Regions from separate parts of the Amycolatopsis sulphurea genome, predicted to be linked through region 2. Evidence: riboswitches for the same ligand, from Rfam matches in the RefSeq annotation. Region 2 holds a riboswitch; the other holds the start of a gene.
What was found. Region 2 has a riboswitch for cobalamin ahead of ATK36_RS18270 (hypothetical protein). Riboswitches for the same ligand answer to the same signal wherever they lie in the genome.
Positions count from the first base shown of each region.

Region 1: another riboswitch for cobalamin. It lies ahead of ATK36_RS30520 (CoA-acylating methylmalonate-semialdehyde dehydrogenase); the one in region 2 lies ahead of ATK36_RS18270 (hypothetical protein).

Region 1 is NZ_PDJK01000002.1:5,369,736-5,377,596, reverse strand. It holds gene ATK36_RS30530 (enoyl-CoA hydratase/isomerase family protein) at 1-829, opposite strand, end outside; gene ATK36_RS30525 (acyl-CoA dehydrogenase family protein) at 826-1,965, opposite strand; gene ATK36_RS30520 (CoA-acylating methylmalonate-semialdehyde dehydrogenase) at 1,974-3,473, opposite strand; cobalamin riboswitch at 3,777-3,960, opposite strand; gene ATK36_RS30515 (short-chain fatty acyl-CoA regulator family protein) at 3,995-5,395, opposite strand; gene ATK36_RS30510 (IS701 family transposase) at 5,640-6,827, opposite strand; gene ATK36_RS30505 (MmgE/PrpD family protein) at 6,996-7,861, shown strand, end outside.
Region 2 is NZ_PDJK01000002.1:2,595,446-2,603,306, reverse strand. It holds gene ATK36_RS18280 (ABC transporter ATP-binding protein) at 1-1,275, opposite strand, end outside; gene ATK36_RS18275 (CbiQ family ECF transporter T component) at 1,272-2,351, opposite strand; gene ATK36_RS18270 (hypothetical protein) at 2,338-2,991, opposite strand; cobalamin riboswitch at 3,009-3,150, opposite strand; gene ATK36_RS18265 (Gfo/Idh/MocA family protein) at 3,184-4,080, shown strand; gene ATK36_RS18260 (VanZ family protein) at 4,276-4,929, shown strand; gene ATK36_RS18255 (GNAT family N-acetyltransferase) at 5,118-6,023, shown strand; gene ATK36_RS18245 (cytochrome P450) at 6,612-7,861, shown strand, end outside.

The DNA.
Region 1 (7,861 bases), 2.8 Mb from region 2:
GGTCCGGCAGCCGCGCGGCTTCGCGCAACGCCCGCAGCGTCACCTTCAGCGAGGTCGGCGACTTGCCCTCGATCTCCTTGGCCGCGGCCACGGCGGCCTCCCCGCCGTCCTGCAACCGGACGAGGATCTCCTCCACGGTCTCGGCCGCGTAGCAGTGGTCGATCCACTCCCGCGCCTCGGCAAGCACGCTCGGCGGCGGAGGTTCCGCGACGAGTTCGAGTGCCTCGTCCGGGGTCCGGGTGGCCAGTGCGTCGAACAGGTCAGGGAGCCGGGCGGCCGGGACGTAGTGGTCGGCGAGTCCACAGTGGATCGCATCCGCCCCGCTGACACTGCCTGCGGTCAGCGCCACGTGCGTGCCGAGTTCACCCGGTGCACGCGAGAGCAGATAGGTGCCGCCGACGTCGGGCACGAAACCGATCCCGGCCTCCGGCATGGCCAGCCGGGTCCGGTCGGTGACCACCCGGTGGCTGCCGTGCGCGGAAACGCCGACCCCACCGCCCATCACGATCCCGTCCATGATCGCCAGGTACGGCTTCGGGTACCGGCCGATCAGCGCGTTCATCCGGTACTCGTCGGCCCAGAACTCGAGCGAGTCCGTACCGCCGGCCTTGGCGTCCTCGTAAATCGACCGGATGTCCCCGCCCGCGCACAGGCCGCGCTCGCCGGCGCCCTCGACCAGCACCGCGCGGACACCGGCGTCGTCCCGCCAGGACTGCAACTGCGCGATGATGGCGCGGACCATCTCGTGGTTCAGCGCGTTGAGCGCGCGTGGCCGGTTCAGCGTGATCCGGCCGAGTCCGCTGTGGACGATGAACTCGACTTCACTCACGAGGCCTCCTGCAGCATCCGGCGGGAAATGATGACCCGCATGATTTCGTTGGTCCCTTCCAGGATCTGGTGCACGCGCAGATCGCGCACGATCTTCTCCACGCCGTATTCGGTGAGGTAGCCGTAGCCCCCGTGCAGCTGGAGCGCCTCGTTCGCGACGGCGAACCCGGTGTCGGTGCAGAACCGCTTCGCCATCGCGGACAACGGGGTCGCCTCCGGATCACCCCGATCGTAGGCGTCGGCCGCGCGCCACAGGAGGGTCCGCGCCGCTTCCAGCTCGGTGCGCATGTCGGCAAGCCGGAACTGCAGCGCCTGCGCCTCGGAAAGCGGGCTGCCGAAGGCTTTGCGTTCGGTGAGGTGCCGAACCGCCTTGTCCAGCGCGGTCTTCGCCCCGCCGAGCGAGCACGCGGCGATGTTCAGCCGCCCGCCGTCCAGCGCCGCCATCGCGACCCGGAACCCGCTCCCGGCTTCGCCGAGCAGCGCGCTCTCCGGGACCCGCACTCCGTCCAGAATCACCTGCCGGGTCGGCTGCGCGTGCCAGCCCATCTTGCTTTCGTTGGGGCCGAAGGAAAGACCGGGGGTGTCCCGCTCCACGATGAACGCGGAGATCCCGCGCGCACCGGGGCCGCCGGTGCGGGCCAGCACCACGTACACCTCGGCCGTTCCCGCGCCGGAGATGAACTGCTTGACCCCGTCCAGCACGTACTCGCTGCCGTCCCGGCGGGCCTTCGTGGTGAGCGCGGCCGCGTCCGAACCCGCGCCCGGCTCGGTCAGGCAGTAGCTGCCCAGAGCCTCCATTGTGGACATCCGGGGCAGGTACCGATGCCGTTGCGCGGTATCGCCGAAGCGGTCGATCATCGCGGTGACCATGTTGTGGATCGAGATGTACGCGGCGATCGACGGGCAGCCGGTCGCCAGCGCCTCGAAGGCGAGCACGCCGTCGAACCGGCCCAGCTCGGAGCCGCCGACGTCCTCGGGCAGGTACAGGCCGCCGAGCCCGAGTTGCGCCGCCTTGCGCAGCACGTCGACCGGGAAATGCCGGTTCCGGTCCCAGTCCACCGCGTGCGGGGCCAGATGCTCCGCGGCGAACTCCGCCGCCGTCTGGCGTACCGCACGCTGTTCGTCGGTGAGATGCATGGCGGGCCTCAGTCCATCGTCGGGATGACGAAGGAGGCGTCTTCCTTGATGCCGGACGGCCAGCGCGAGGTGACCGTCTTCGTCTTGGTGTAGAAGCGGATCGAGTCCGGGCCGTGCTGATTGAGGTCGCCGAAGCCGGACCGCTTCCAGCCGCCGAAGGTATGGTAGGCGATCGGCACCGGAATGGGCACGTTCACCCCGACCATGCCGGTGTCGACGCGCGAGGTGAAGTCCCGCGCGGTGTCGCCGTCGCGGGTGAAGATCGCGACGCCGTTGCCGTATTCGTGCTCGCTCGGCAGCCGCAGGGCCTCCTCGTACGTGTCGGCCCGCACGATCGAAAGGACCGGGCCGAAGATCTCCTCCCGGTAGATCCGCATGTCCGGGGTGACCCGGTCGAACAGGCAGCCGCCCAGGAAGAAGCCGTTCTCGTGACCGGGCACGGTCAGGTCGCGGCCGTCCACCACCAGTTCGGCGCCCTCCGCCACGCCGACGCGGACGTAATCCCGGGCACGCTGTGCGGCCGCGGCGGTGACCAGCGGCCCGAAGTCGGACGTCTCGGCCAGCGCCGGGCCGACCTTCAGGTTCCGCACCCGTTCGGCGAGCCGCTCGACGAGTGCGTCCGCGGTGGCCTCGCCGACCGGGACGGCGACCGAGATCGCCATGCACCGCTCCCCCGCGGACCCGTAACCGGCGCCGACCAACGCGTCCACGACCTGGTCGAGATCGGCGTCGGGCATCACGATCATGTGGTTCTTCGCACCGCCGAAGCACTGCGCCCGCTTGCCGTGCGCGGCCGCGGTGGCGTACACGTACTGCGCGATGTCGGACGACCCGACGAAACCGACCGCCTGCACCCGGGGCTCGGTCAGGAGCGCGTCGACCGCCTCCTTGTCGCCGTTGACCACCGAGAACACGCCCGGCGGCAGACCGGCCTTGAGGAACAGCTCCGCCAGCCGCAGCGGCACGGACGGGTCCCGCTCGGACGGCTTGAGCACGAACGCGTTGCCGCAGGCGATCGCCGGCGCGGCCTTCCACAGCGGGATCATCGCCGGGAAGTTGAACGGGGTGATCCCGGCGACCACGCCGAGCGGCTGCCGCATCGAGTAGACGTCGATGCCGGTGCCCGCGCTGTCGCTGTACTCGCCCTTGAGCAGGTGCGGGATACCGAGCGCGAACTCGACCACTTCGAGCCCGCGCTGGATGTCGCCGTGCGCGTCGGCGACGGTCTTGCCGTGCTCGGACGACAGCAGCTGCGCGAGGCTGTCCTCGCCGTGGCGCACCAGGTCGAGGAAGCGCATCAGCACCCGGGCGCGCCGCTGCGGGTTCCACCGCGCCCATTCCCGCTGCCCTTCGACGGCGATGTCCACCGCGGCGGCGACCTCATCGACGGAGGCCAGCGGTACTCGTGCCTGCACCGCGCCGGTGCTGGGGTCGAAGACGTCGGAGAACCGCCCGGAGGTGCCGGGGATCGGCTTGCCTCCGATGAAGTGGGTGAGTTCGGGGATCATGATCAGCCTTTCGGAAAGCACGCAGGAGGAGGCCGGGGCGCACGGCAGCGAGCCGCGACGACCGGCAGGGCGCAGGCACCGGATGACGAGCGCGGTCACCCCGGGCACCGGGGACCGCACACCACTGCCCGGGCGCCGATCGGCCCGTCACAGCGCACGGCCCCGGCACGGCAGGCACCGGGCACGCCACCGCTGCCGCGCCCGCCGGACGGGCGCGGCGGCGCTACCGGGGCACCTGGGGTGGACCGGCGGCGTTCGCGCAGGCAGGAAGAATCCGCATGCGTTCTGCTCCATCCTCGTGGACGAACACGGACGTCCACAGCCGGTATCCTGGCTCCCGGATCTGCGGCGCCCCGGCCTTCCCGGCTCGCGCCAGTGGCCTTGCCTCGGGGACCGCTCCCCGGTCACAGTGGCGGGACCGCGCCGGATTCGCACCGGACTTCCCTGCACCGTGGACCTTGGTGACACCATAAAGTAGGAAGTCCTACTATGTCGAGAGTGGCGCAGCCCTCATCGCGCGGTCACGGCGCCGGCGGGTAGGGCAGCACCCCGCTGGCGTGCTCGTCCACCCGCAGCGGCCGGCCGATCGCCGGGAACGCCCGCTGCGGGCAGGCCGGGCGTTCGCACACCTTGCAGCCCATCCCGATCGGGGTCACCGCGGCGCCGGCGCCCAGCGCCAGCCCGTCGGAGTAGACCAGGCGCACGGCGTGCCGCAGTTCGCAGCCGAGCCCGATGGCGAAGGTCTTGCCCGGTTCGCCGTGCCCGCCGGTGCTGCCGGTGACCGTGCGGGCGAGCCAGAAGTACTTCTTGCCGTCCGGCAGCTCGGCGATCTGGGTGAGGATCCGGCCGGGCGCGGCGAACGCCTCGTAGACTATCCACAGTGGACACGAGCCGCCGACCCGGGAGAAGTGGAACCCGGTGGCGGACTGGCGTTTCGAGATGTTGCCCGCGCGGTCCACCCGCACGAAGGAGAACGGCACGCCGCGTGCACCGCGACGCTGCAATGTGGACAGCCGGTGGCAGACCGTTTCAAAGCCCACGCCGAACTCGCCGGACAGCAGGGTGACGTCGTAGCGCAGCCGTTCGGCCGCGCCCAGGAAAACCCGATACGGCAACACCAGCGCGCCCGCGTAGTAGTTCGCCAGCCCGATGCGCAGCAGCCGCCGGGCGGTCTCGTCGCCGAACCCGGCCCGCTCGGCCAGCCGCGTGATCTCGTCTCCTGATTCCAGCATCGCCAGCTCCGAGGCGAGCCGGAACGCGGCCTGCCCCGGCCGCAACGCGGGCGCGAGCCGCAACACCTTGCGGCGGCCGTCGAATTCGTGCCGTCCGGTACCCAGCGGCTCGCTGACCACCCGGACGCCGTGCCGGTCCTGCAACGCGGTGATCAGCCCCGAACGCACCTCGCCGGGACGCAGCCTCAGATGCGCGGACAGCTCTTCGGCACTGCGGTCGAGCGCCGCGACGTGGTTATTACGGGTGTAAAACCAATCACGCACCTGTTCGTGCGGCTGCTGCGCGGCGGTCTGGTCCATGCCCTGCTCCGCGGTGAGCGCGGCGATGTTCTCCACCGATTCCCGGTAACGCCGGTGCAGCGCGACCACCATCCGCGCGACGTCGGGCAGTTTCGTGGTCAGCTCGTCCACCGCGCCGGGCGAGACCGCTCCGTCGAGAGTGTCGTCGGCGAACACTTCCCGCACGTCGGCGACGAGACGCGCGGTGTCCTGCGCGGCGAAGAACTCCGCGTCCACCCCGAACTGCCCGGTGAGCTTCAGCAGCACGGCGAGGGTGAGCGGGCGGCCGTTGTGTTCCAGCTGGTTGACGTAACTGGGCGAGATGCCGAGCGCCCTGGCCAATTCGGACTGCGAAAGGGAACGGTCCTCCCGCAGCTGCCGCACCCGCGCACCGGCGTACACCTTCTCCATCCCCCGACTTTAACAACTATTACAAGCCCCCGGGAAACCTGCACAACACTTCACAGCCGCCACGATGGCCCCCACCCCGCCCTTGCTGCCACGCTTGTCCCCATGCGGACTTGAAGGCTGTGAAGGGTCCCTTCACGGACTCTGATAGGGCTTTGTTATGGGGGTAGTTCTCGTTGGCAGAGGGCGCAGGCCCCGGTCCAGCACGTGAGCAGGTTCTGCAGGAGCAGGGCGACCTGTCCGAGTGTCAGGCCGGGGCCGCGTTTTTTAGTGTGCGGGCGCGGTATTCGGTGAGGAACAGCAAGGCCGCGGTGACGAGCGTGACGTGGCGGTGCCAGCCTGGCCAGGTGCGGCCTTCGAAGTGGTCGATACCGAGGGTGTTTTTGAGTTCGCGGTAGCTGGTCTCGATGGCCCACCGGGCTTTGGCGAGCCGGACCAGGCGCGTGATGGTGGGGCGGGCAACGCCGGGAAGGTGAGCCAGCCATACGTGGGCAGGCTCGTCTGGTTTCTTGGTGTCCCATTGGATCAGCAGCCACCGGTCGGGCAGGCAGGTTTTCGCCGCGGACGCTCGTTGCCGTACCGGCCTTCCGGCCTCACGTACCCGTAGCAGGCTGAAATGGGCCACCCGTTCACCGTCGTCGGTGTGCCAGGACACCGGGGTCTTGGTGGCACCGGCGGCGATGCCGGTAGCCGGCAGGTGTTTGCCTTCGCGTGCCCACGCGGTGTCGGGTTCCCGACGCCAGGGCAGCAGGCTGATGTCGTGGTTGACCTGCACCACGAACCCCAGACCACGACCGGCGAGACCGTCCCGGAACTCACCGGCCCGGCCGTAGTCTTCATCAGCCACCACCGGAGGTGGTGTGAGTTTCTGCTCGGCCAGCTCGTCGAGAGCGTCCAGCGCCAGTTGCCACTTGGGGCGATGGCGGACGTCGTCGGGGACCCGGGCGGGTCCCCGACGTTCGCCCGAGAGTTCCGGGTTCCACGACTCGGGCATGAACAACCGCCACGCCAGCGGCACCACACCGGTCCTGCCGCACGCGGTCACCGACACCGCGGCCTGACAGTTGGCCTGCCCACCGACCCGCCCGGAATGCTGACGAGCCACCCCGACACTGTCGTGACCGTCTTTGAGGAACGTCGTGTCATCGATCGCCCACACCGCCGGGCGCAGCAACCGCTGCGCCCGCGCCGCGATCCGGTTCTGCACCGGCTCCCACCGCCACGGCGAGTCCGTGACCAGATGATTCAAACTCTGCGCAGACACCCCCAGCACCCGCCCCATCCCGGTCGCGGTCTTGCGCTTCACGTCGGTCAGCAACGAACCCCGCAGATGATGCACGCACATATCCGCCCGCCGCTCGGCACCCGCAACCGGCTGCCCCGGCACGAACACCTCCCCCACGAACCGCTCCAGCTCACCATTCAACGCCCCCACCACAGCAAGATCCACACCAGAATCACACCACAAGATCAACAACTCCTGACAAAGCCCTATCTGAGGCTGTGAAGGGACCCTTCACAGCCCTTCGGGGTTGAGCGCGCGCGAGCAGCTCGGCACCATGCCAGATATGCCGTGCCCGTTATCCGTCCACGAAGGAAGTCGATGATCGACCACACCGTCCGTACCTACCGTTCCGCCGAGCCGCTGCCCCGCGAGCAGCAGCTGGCCTGGAAGCTCGCCGCCGTCGCCACCGATCCGGTGCCGGTCACCGCCGAGGTGACCGAGATGGTGATCAACCGGGCCATCGACAACGCAGCGGTGGCCGCAGCCTCGCTCGCGCGGCGGCCGGTCTCCGCGGCCCGTGACCAGGCGCTGGCGCATCCGGCGACCCCGGGCGCGACGGTGTTCGGCGTCGAAGGCCATTACGCCCCGGAATGGGCCGCCTGGGCGAACGGGGTCGCGGTGCGCGAACTCGACTACCACGACACGTTCCTGGCCGCGGACTATTCGCACCCCGGCGACAACATCCCGCCGATCCTGGCGGTCGCCCAGCACGCCGGGCGCACTGGCGCCGAGCTGGTGCGCGGCCTCGCCGCGGGTTACGAGCTGCAGGTCGACCTCGTCCGGGGAATCTGCCTGCACGAGCACAAGATCGACCACATCGCGCACCTCGGCCCGTCCGTCGCGGGTGGTCTCGGCGCGCTTCTCGGCCTGCCGACGGAGACGGTGTACCAGGCGATCGGGCAGGCACTGCACACCACGACCACGACCCGGCAGTCCCGCAAGGGCGAGATCTCCTCGTGGAAGGCCTACGCCCCGGCCTTCGCCGGGAAGGCCGCGATCGAGGCGGTCGACCGGGCGCTGCGCGGGGAGGGCGCGCCCAGCCCGATCTACGAGGGCGAGGACGGCTTCATCGCCTGGCTGCTCGGCGGCCCGGAGGCGAGTTACACCGTGCCGCTGCCCGCGCCAGGCGAGCCAAAACGGTCCATTTTAGACACTTACCCCAAGGAGCACTCGGCCGAGTACCA
Region 2 (7,861 bases):
CAGTACAAGCGCGAGCCGTTGTCCTTCGGAGAGGTCACGAGGGTTCGCTGCGCCGTCGACACCCGGCACGAGCCGGTCGAGCAGCTTCCGGGCGGTGCCCTCGGCGGCCTCGGATTCGACGTCGGCCTGTCGGCATTCGGCGGCCACGGAATCGAGGTACAGCAGGTCGGCCGGGCTCTGCGGCACCAGCCCGACGCGCGTTCGGGCCGCCCGCGCACGCAACGCCTTCGGGTCTGCGCCGAGCACGTCGACCGCGCCGTCTGAGCGTGGTCCGCTGCCCTGCAACGCCCACAGCAGTGACGACTTGCCCGAGCCGTTGCGGCCCATCAGTGCGACTACTTCGCCTCGCCGAAGCGTCAAATCGACGCCGCGTACGGCGTGTACGCCGCCGTAGCGGACCCGAACACCGCGCGCGGTGAGCACCGGCTCGCCGGCCTGCTGACGTACGCGCTCCGGCTGTCGCCCAGCCAGTTGTTCACGCAGTGGGCGCGCCTTCCGACGGGCGTCGCGTACGGACAGCGGCAACGGCGACCAATCCGCGAGCCGGCCAAGCTCCACAATGGGTGGCGCGACATCGGTGTGCGCGAACACTTCCGACGGCGGACCGGACACCACTGTGCCGTCGCCGGGCAGGTACAGCAGCCTGTCGGCGTACTGGGCCACGCGTTCCATCCGGTGCTCTGCGACCACGACGGTGGTGCCGAGGTCGTGTACGAGCCGGGTGATCGCGGCCAGCACCTCCTCGGCGGCGGTCGGGTCCAGCGCCGAGGTCGGTTCGTCGAGCACCAGCACCCCCGGGTGCGCGGTGAGCACCGAGCCGATCGCCACCCGCTGCTGCTGCCCGCCGGACAGTGTCCGAAGTGGACGATCACGCAGCTCCGCGATGCCGAGCAGATCCAGCGTCTCCTCGACCCGTTTACGCATCACCTCGGGCGGCACGGCCAGCTGCTCCATGGCGTAGGCCAGCTCCTCCTCGACGGTGTCGGTGACGAACCCGGCCAGCGGGTCCTGCCCCACCACGCCGACCACCTCGGCCAGCTCCCTCGGCGGATGCTCGGCGGTGGACCGCCCGGCCACCCGCACGGCCCCGGTGAGCCGCCCGCCGGTGAAGTGCGGCACCAGCCCGTTCATCACCCCGAGCAAAGTCGACTTACCGACTCCAGTGCGGCCGGCCACCAGGCACAGCTCGCCCTCTTCGACCTCGAAGGTGAGATCGGTGAACACCGGCCGGGCGGCACCCTGGTAAGTGATCCCGACGTTCGAGAACTCGATCATCGGACCACCTCCGCGACGAGCGCCGGGCGCGGCGCGAGCCAAGCGGGAAGCACACAGACGAGCACCGCGAGCGCGGGCAGCAAGGGCAGCTCCGGCCACGTCGGCGGCGACGCTGGGGTGGCCAGCGAAACCGGCTCGGCCACCAGCACGAGCACGCACCCGGCCACCCCGCATAGCGCGACCAGCGTTTCCGGCAACCGCCACGGATCAGGCCGATAAGTCGTCCGCCGCACCCGGCGTCCGCCGAGCACGAAACCGGTGGCAGCCACGAAGAGCCCGGCGACCAGCATCGGCACGCCGAGCCAGGACGAGGAGCCGTCCAGCACGCCGTACACCCCGACGGCGACCCCGGCCAGCCCGGCGAGCACACAGACCGCGATCAGCACGCGGACCTGCCGTCCGAGGTAGCCGCGACGGCCGTAGCCCCGGGAATCCATGGCCGCCGCCAGCTGCAACGACCGGTCCATCGCATCGGCCAGCACCGGCACGAAGATCCCCTTTACGAAACGCAGGCCACGGGTCCGCCCGGCCCGCAACCTTCGCGCACGCCGTACCCGGTGCACGCTTTCCACCAGCTGCGGTGCCACGGACAACGCGACGGTGACCGCCGTGCCCACTTCATACAACGCCGCCGGCACCGCTTTCAGCAGGCGTTTCGGGTTCGCCAGCGCGTTCGCGGCGCCGACACAGAGCACGATCGTGGCCAGCCGCAGGCCGTCGTAGAAGCCGCCGAGCAGCTCCTCGGCCGACGTGGGGCCGAGCAGCTCGATCCCGGCGGCCGCGGCGGGCAGCGGAATCCGAGGCAGGGTGAACAGCACGTGCCCGCCGTCCTCGCCGCCGATCAGGATCCGGAACAGCACCCGCGAGATCAGGATGACCGCGGCGACCAGTGCGTACATCCGGAACGCCAGCGCCCACGGCGCGTCGCCACGCCGGGCGACCACGACGAACCCGGCCACCGCGAGCACCAGCCCGAGCAGCAGCGGGTTCGTGGTCCGGCTCGCGATGACCGCGAGCGCGAGCGCCCACACCCACCACGCGCCGGGATGCAGCGCCCGCGGACTAGGCCGCACCACGCCGGCGCCGGATCGCGGTGACCACCCCGGCCACCGCGATCAGCACGACGACCACGATGCCCACGACCAGTCCCCACGGGAAACCGCTGTCCGAAGTGGACGATTCGGCGGCGGGCGCGGGATCGTTCGCCTTGCGCACCGGGGCGGTCCGCGGCGGCGGGTAGTCGGTGTAGGACTTGCCGATCGCGAAGGACCAGCCCTCGAAACTGCCCGCAGGCGGCTTCCAGCCCTGCACGCCGACCTGGCTCGACTCCCATTTGCCGCCGTTGGTGGCGGTCCAGAAGCTCCAGGTGGCGTTCTCCGGCGGCATTCCGGTGCAGGCCTGGTCCGCGGGCTTGTTCTCGATCTTGCACAGCAGGGCCAGCCCGTACTTGCCCGAACCGGCCAGCTCCAGCCCGGCGTTCTGCAGCGCAGTGAGCCCGTTCTCCTGCGGCCCCGTAGCGCAGCGGATGAGCGGGTCCCCGCCCAGACCCTGGAAGTCGACGATCACGGTGACCCCGTTTTCGTCCGGGCAGTACCCGGCGGTGCCCTTGCCGGGCACGGTCGCCGAGGCGGGCGCGGCGCCGCTCAGCCCGGTACCGATCAGAAGTACGCACCCGGCGAGGACTCGCCCCCAGTGGCGCGCGTGTGTGAACCGCATGTCAGATGAACCTCGCATCGATCGGGCCACGGCGGGCGATCCGGCTCGCGGCCCGGCGAAGGGGCCGCTCACGGTTGCGGGCCAGCGCCGGAATCCCACCGGCTTCCCCCGTTCGTGGCGTAGAACTCGTCGACGTTAACCCACCTCAGGCACTCTTCGGAAGCGACCGCGGCCACACCTACACTTCCGGACGTGGAATCCGGACAGCTGCGCGTCGGCCTCGTCGGAACCGGTCCGTGGGCGGCCAGGGTGCACGCACCCGGGCTGGCCGAGCATCCGAGCACCGTGCTCAGTGCAGTGTGGAGCCGCCGCCCGGAGGCCGCGCAGTCGCTCGCGGAGACCTACGACACCGTGGCCGCCGGCCGCATCGACGAGCTGTTCGACCAGGTCGACGCGATCGCTTTCGCGGTGCCACCGGCCGTGCAGGCAGAGATCGCACCGCGCGCCGCAGCAGCGGGCAAGCACCTGATCCTGGAGAAGCCGATCGCCGCCGACCTGCCCGGCGCGCGGCGGCTGGCCGACGCGGTCACCGAAGCCGGAGTCGCGTCGCTGGTGATGCTCACGCTGCGTTTCGCACAGGAGACCCGCGACTGGCTCGACGGAATCAACCAGGCCGGCGGCTGGCGAGGCGGCGGCGCGCGCTGGCTGTCCGGCGCGTTGCTCGGCGGTCAGTACGCCGGCTCGGCGTGGCGGCAAGACCCGTCGGGCGGTGCACTCGCGGACATCGGACCGCACGCGTTCGATCTGCTCGACGCCGCGCTCGGCCCGATCACCGAGGTGCTCGCCGCGCACCGCGGCGCGGAAGATCTCTGGCATGTGTTGCTGGCCCACGAGAACGGGGCGACCAGCACCGCGACGCTCACCCTGCGGCTGCCGGTGCAACCGACCGTAGCGGAGGTCGCGGTGTACGGCGAGCACGGCTACCGGAGGTTTAGCCGGTCGGGTACTGCCGCCGAGTCGTATACCGCACTGCTGGATGATTTCGCGGCCATGGTATCCAGCGGAATTTCCACGCACCCGTGTGATGTGCGCAGGGGTGTGCACCTGGCGTGGATCGTCGACCGTGTACGCGCGCTGACCGGCCGATAACCCTCGATCGTCCCTTGTGGAGCGTGACTCTTCCGATCCACTATGGACACCCCATGCACGGGATCCCGTTTCCCGCCACCGAAGGATTCACCGAATAGGGCGGGTCACCCTGTGTGTCTGGCGGATCCCGCGTCGCAATGGTGACCTTGGAGCAGGAAACAAGCGGTTCGCCGAGGGGTTCGAGAAGGGAAGCGCATGGGTGCTCTGCTGCGCGCTTTCTGGGGGATCATTCCGGCCACAGCCATCGCGCTGCCGTACGCGATGCTGTGCTGGCCGTTGCTCACCGTCCGCCGGCGGCGAAGAGCCGGTGTCAGCCTGGCCCGCGCTTCCGCGACCGCCGGGGCGGACGTGCTGATCGTGACGCTCGCCGCGCTGGTGCTGATCCTGGTCACGATGCCGGTCGGCGACAGCCACAGCAGCACGCTGGACCTGATGCCCGGCGCCGATCTCGCCGAGGCGTACGCCGACGGAGGCTCGCTGTGGCAGGTGCTCGGCAACCTGTTCCTGCTGCTGCCGCTGGCCGCGCTGGTGCCGCTGCGGGTGCCCCGGCTGCGCTCGGCCGGCCGGATCGCCCTTCTCGCGCTGGTTCTGTCCGTGCTGGTGGAGGCGACCCAGTTCGTGCTCCACAACGGCCGGGTCACCTCGACCGACGACGTGCTGCTGAACACGCTGGGTGCGGTACTCGGCGCGGCCGCGACCCGGCCCGGGTGGCGGCGGCTGGATCAGCCGGTGCCGGCGATCCCGGAGCAGCTGCGGCGGACCGTCTGCGTGGCCCCGATCCAGCTGCACAGCAGCCGTCCCGCGTCCAGCGCCCGGTACGCCGGGCTCAGCCACCCGGAACAGCCGTGAAAATCCGGTTGCGCCTACCGGCAGACTGAACGCAGTACCCGTTTCGGACGAAGGAATGCCTATGTTCGCCGCCACGGCCCGCGTCGGCCGAGGTCCGGCCTGACGCGAATAAGCCCGCCGTTCGCGCACGCACCGTGCCCGAGCGTCGCCGCGTCCTGCATTCCTTCGCCCGAAAGGGTTTCTTCCGCATGTCTGCCATTCAGGCTTATGTCCGTACGACCGCACCTCGCGGCCGGGACACCGAACGGATCGGACCGTTCCTCGCGACTTTTTCCCGCGAGAGCAGCAATCCGATGCTCAACTACGCGATCCCGGACGAGGGCGCCGAGCCGTCCCCGGCCGAGCTGACCGAGCTGACCGAGCTGACCGCCGCGTATCGCGACCGGGATCTCTTGCCACGGCTGGAGTTCTTCACCGAGGTGGCGCCCGCCCTGGAGACGGCGCTGACTTCGGCCGGATACCGGCTGGAGCGCCGGATCCCGTTGATGACCTGCACTCCCGCCGGGTTCGTCGACCGGCCGGCGCCGCCCGGATTCCGGCTGCGGGAACCGGAATCGGACGCCGACCGGCGGCGGCTGCGGTCGATGCAGAACGTCGCGTACGGTGCGGGACCGGAGGTCTCCGACACCGAGGTGGCCCAGACGCGCGAAGACCTCCACCTGCTCGCGCAGGACTGCGTGAGCGGCGAGATCGCCGGCGGCGGGGTGGCGCTGGAGATCGTTTGCGGCATCAGCGAAGTGGCCGGGATCGCGGTAGCCGGGCCGTTTCGCCGGCGCGGCCTCGCGGCGGCCGTCACCGCACGGCTCACCAGGAGCGTGCACGAGCGCGGCGCCGGGTTCGCGTTCCTCACTCCGGCGAACGAGGGCGTCGGCACGATGTACCGCAAGGTCGGCTACCAGGACTGCGGTGACTGCGTGCACATGTCCCGGCAAAGTTGGTCGAGGACCGTGATCAGCAGAGAGAGCCGTGGCTGCCGCGTCATCATCGACGACACCTGCCATCTCGATCGATTACGCCCGGCAGCAGGCGAAGCGGAGGTGTTCGAGGCGCGCGACCACCTCGCACTGTGCGCCAGCCCTGTCCCGGGTCTGTGAAGGGGCCCTTCACAGACTCAGAGTCCGTGAAGGGCCCCTTCACAGACCTCCGCCGTCTGCGCAGGGCCCCTCACGCCGACTTTGCCGACACCCTGCGGAGCGTGCACGAGCGCGGCGCCGGGTTCGCGTTCCTCACTCCGGCGAACGAGGGCGTCGGCACGATGTACCGCAAGGTCGGCTACCAGGACTGCGGTGACTGCGTGCACATGTACCTCGAGTAGTCCACTCCGGACACTCGACCGATCGCCCGCAGCGCTTATAACACAAGTAGTGCGACATGTCCAAAGATGTCGCACTCATCGGCCCGTTCATACTGATCCTCCTGCCCATAAGTTCACAGATCCTCTGGGGAAAGTGAACTGCGACACATGGACCATGGCGGTACCGGCCGATTGTTCTAGCGTGAGCCGACGTGCGGCTGATCCCATACCCCACCCGGACGTCACTGGAACCCGGTGTACCCGGCCACCGCCGGACGCATCGACATCCCCAGCGCCGCATCTACCCCATCTGATCAGGCTCGTTCCCGCGAAGGCAGCACATAGACAGCAGCCGCTCGGCGATCAGCACAGGATTCGGAGTCCGGCCATGACCAGCACGGAACAGAACACCCACTACCGGCTGGGCGACGCCCCCGGGAAGGTGCCCTTCCTCGGCAACGCCGTCCAGATCTTCCGGGACCCGCTCACCTACCTGCCGGACCTGCGCCGGCAAGGCGATCTGGTGCGGGTGCGACTGGGCCGGAGCACCGCCTACCTGGCGGCGACCCACGACGTCGTCCAGGAGGTGCTGCACAAGCCCCGGGAATTCGACAAGGGCGGCGAGTTCATCGACAAGATGCGGGTGATCCTCGGCGATGGGGTCGGTACCTGCAGCGTCACGACGCACAAGCGGCAGCGCGGGTTCATCCAGCCGGCCTTCACCAAGGCCAAGATCTCCGGCTACACCGAAGTGATGTCCCGGCGGGTGGCCGAGCTGATCGATTCCTGGCACGACGGCAGGGAAATCGACCTGCCCGAGGAGATGAGCAGGCTCACCACCCGGGTGACCGCGCAGGCGATGTTCTCCCACGACCAGGTCAGCGCGGAGGCGATCGCCGAGATTCAGCGGTCGTTCCCGGTGGTGTGGAAGGGTGTCTACCGCCGGATGATCCTGCCGCTGCCGCTGGTCCACCAGGCCCCGACCAAGGCGAACCGGGACTTTCGGCGTGCCCTGCAACGGCTGGAGAACGTCATCTCCACCATGCGGGAGGCCTACCGGACGAATTCCGGGCCGCAGGACGACATCCTGTCCATTCTGCTCGCGGCCCGGGACGAGAACGGCGTCGGCATGACCGACGAGGAGATCCGCGACGAATTGATGACCGTGCTGGCCGCCGGTGTCGAAACTCCGGCCTCGGGACTCACCTGGGCGCTGTACTTGATCAGCCGGCACCCCGAGGCCGAGGCCCGGCTGCACGAGGAGGTCGACTCGGTACTCGGCGGACGCACCGCCCTCGAAGCGGATTATCCGGCGCTGCCGTTCACGAATCGGATCGTCAACGAGGCCCTGCGGATGTACCCGCCGGTGTGGTTCATCACCCGCCGGACGGTCAGCGACACCAAGCTGGCCGGACACGACATCCCTGCCGGGGCGAGCATCCTGTTCAGTCCGTACGCATTGCACCGGGACCCGGCGGTCTTCACCGATCCGGATTCGTTCGTACCCGATCGCTGGCTGCCGGAGAACCTGAAGAAGCTACCGCGCAACGCCGTCATCTCCTTCAGCGGGGGTACCCGGAAATGTCTCGGGGACGTCCTCGCGAACCACGAGATGACCATCGCGCTCGCCTCCATCGC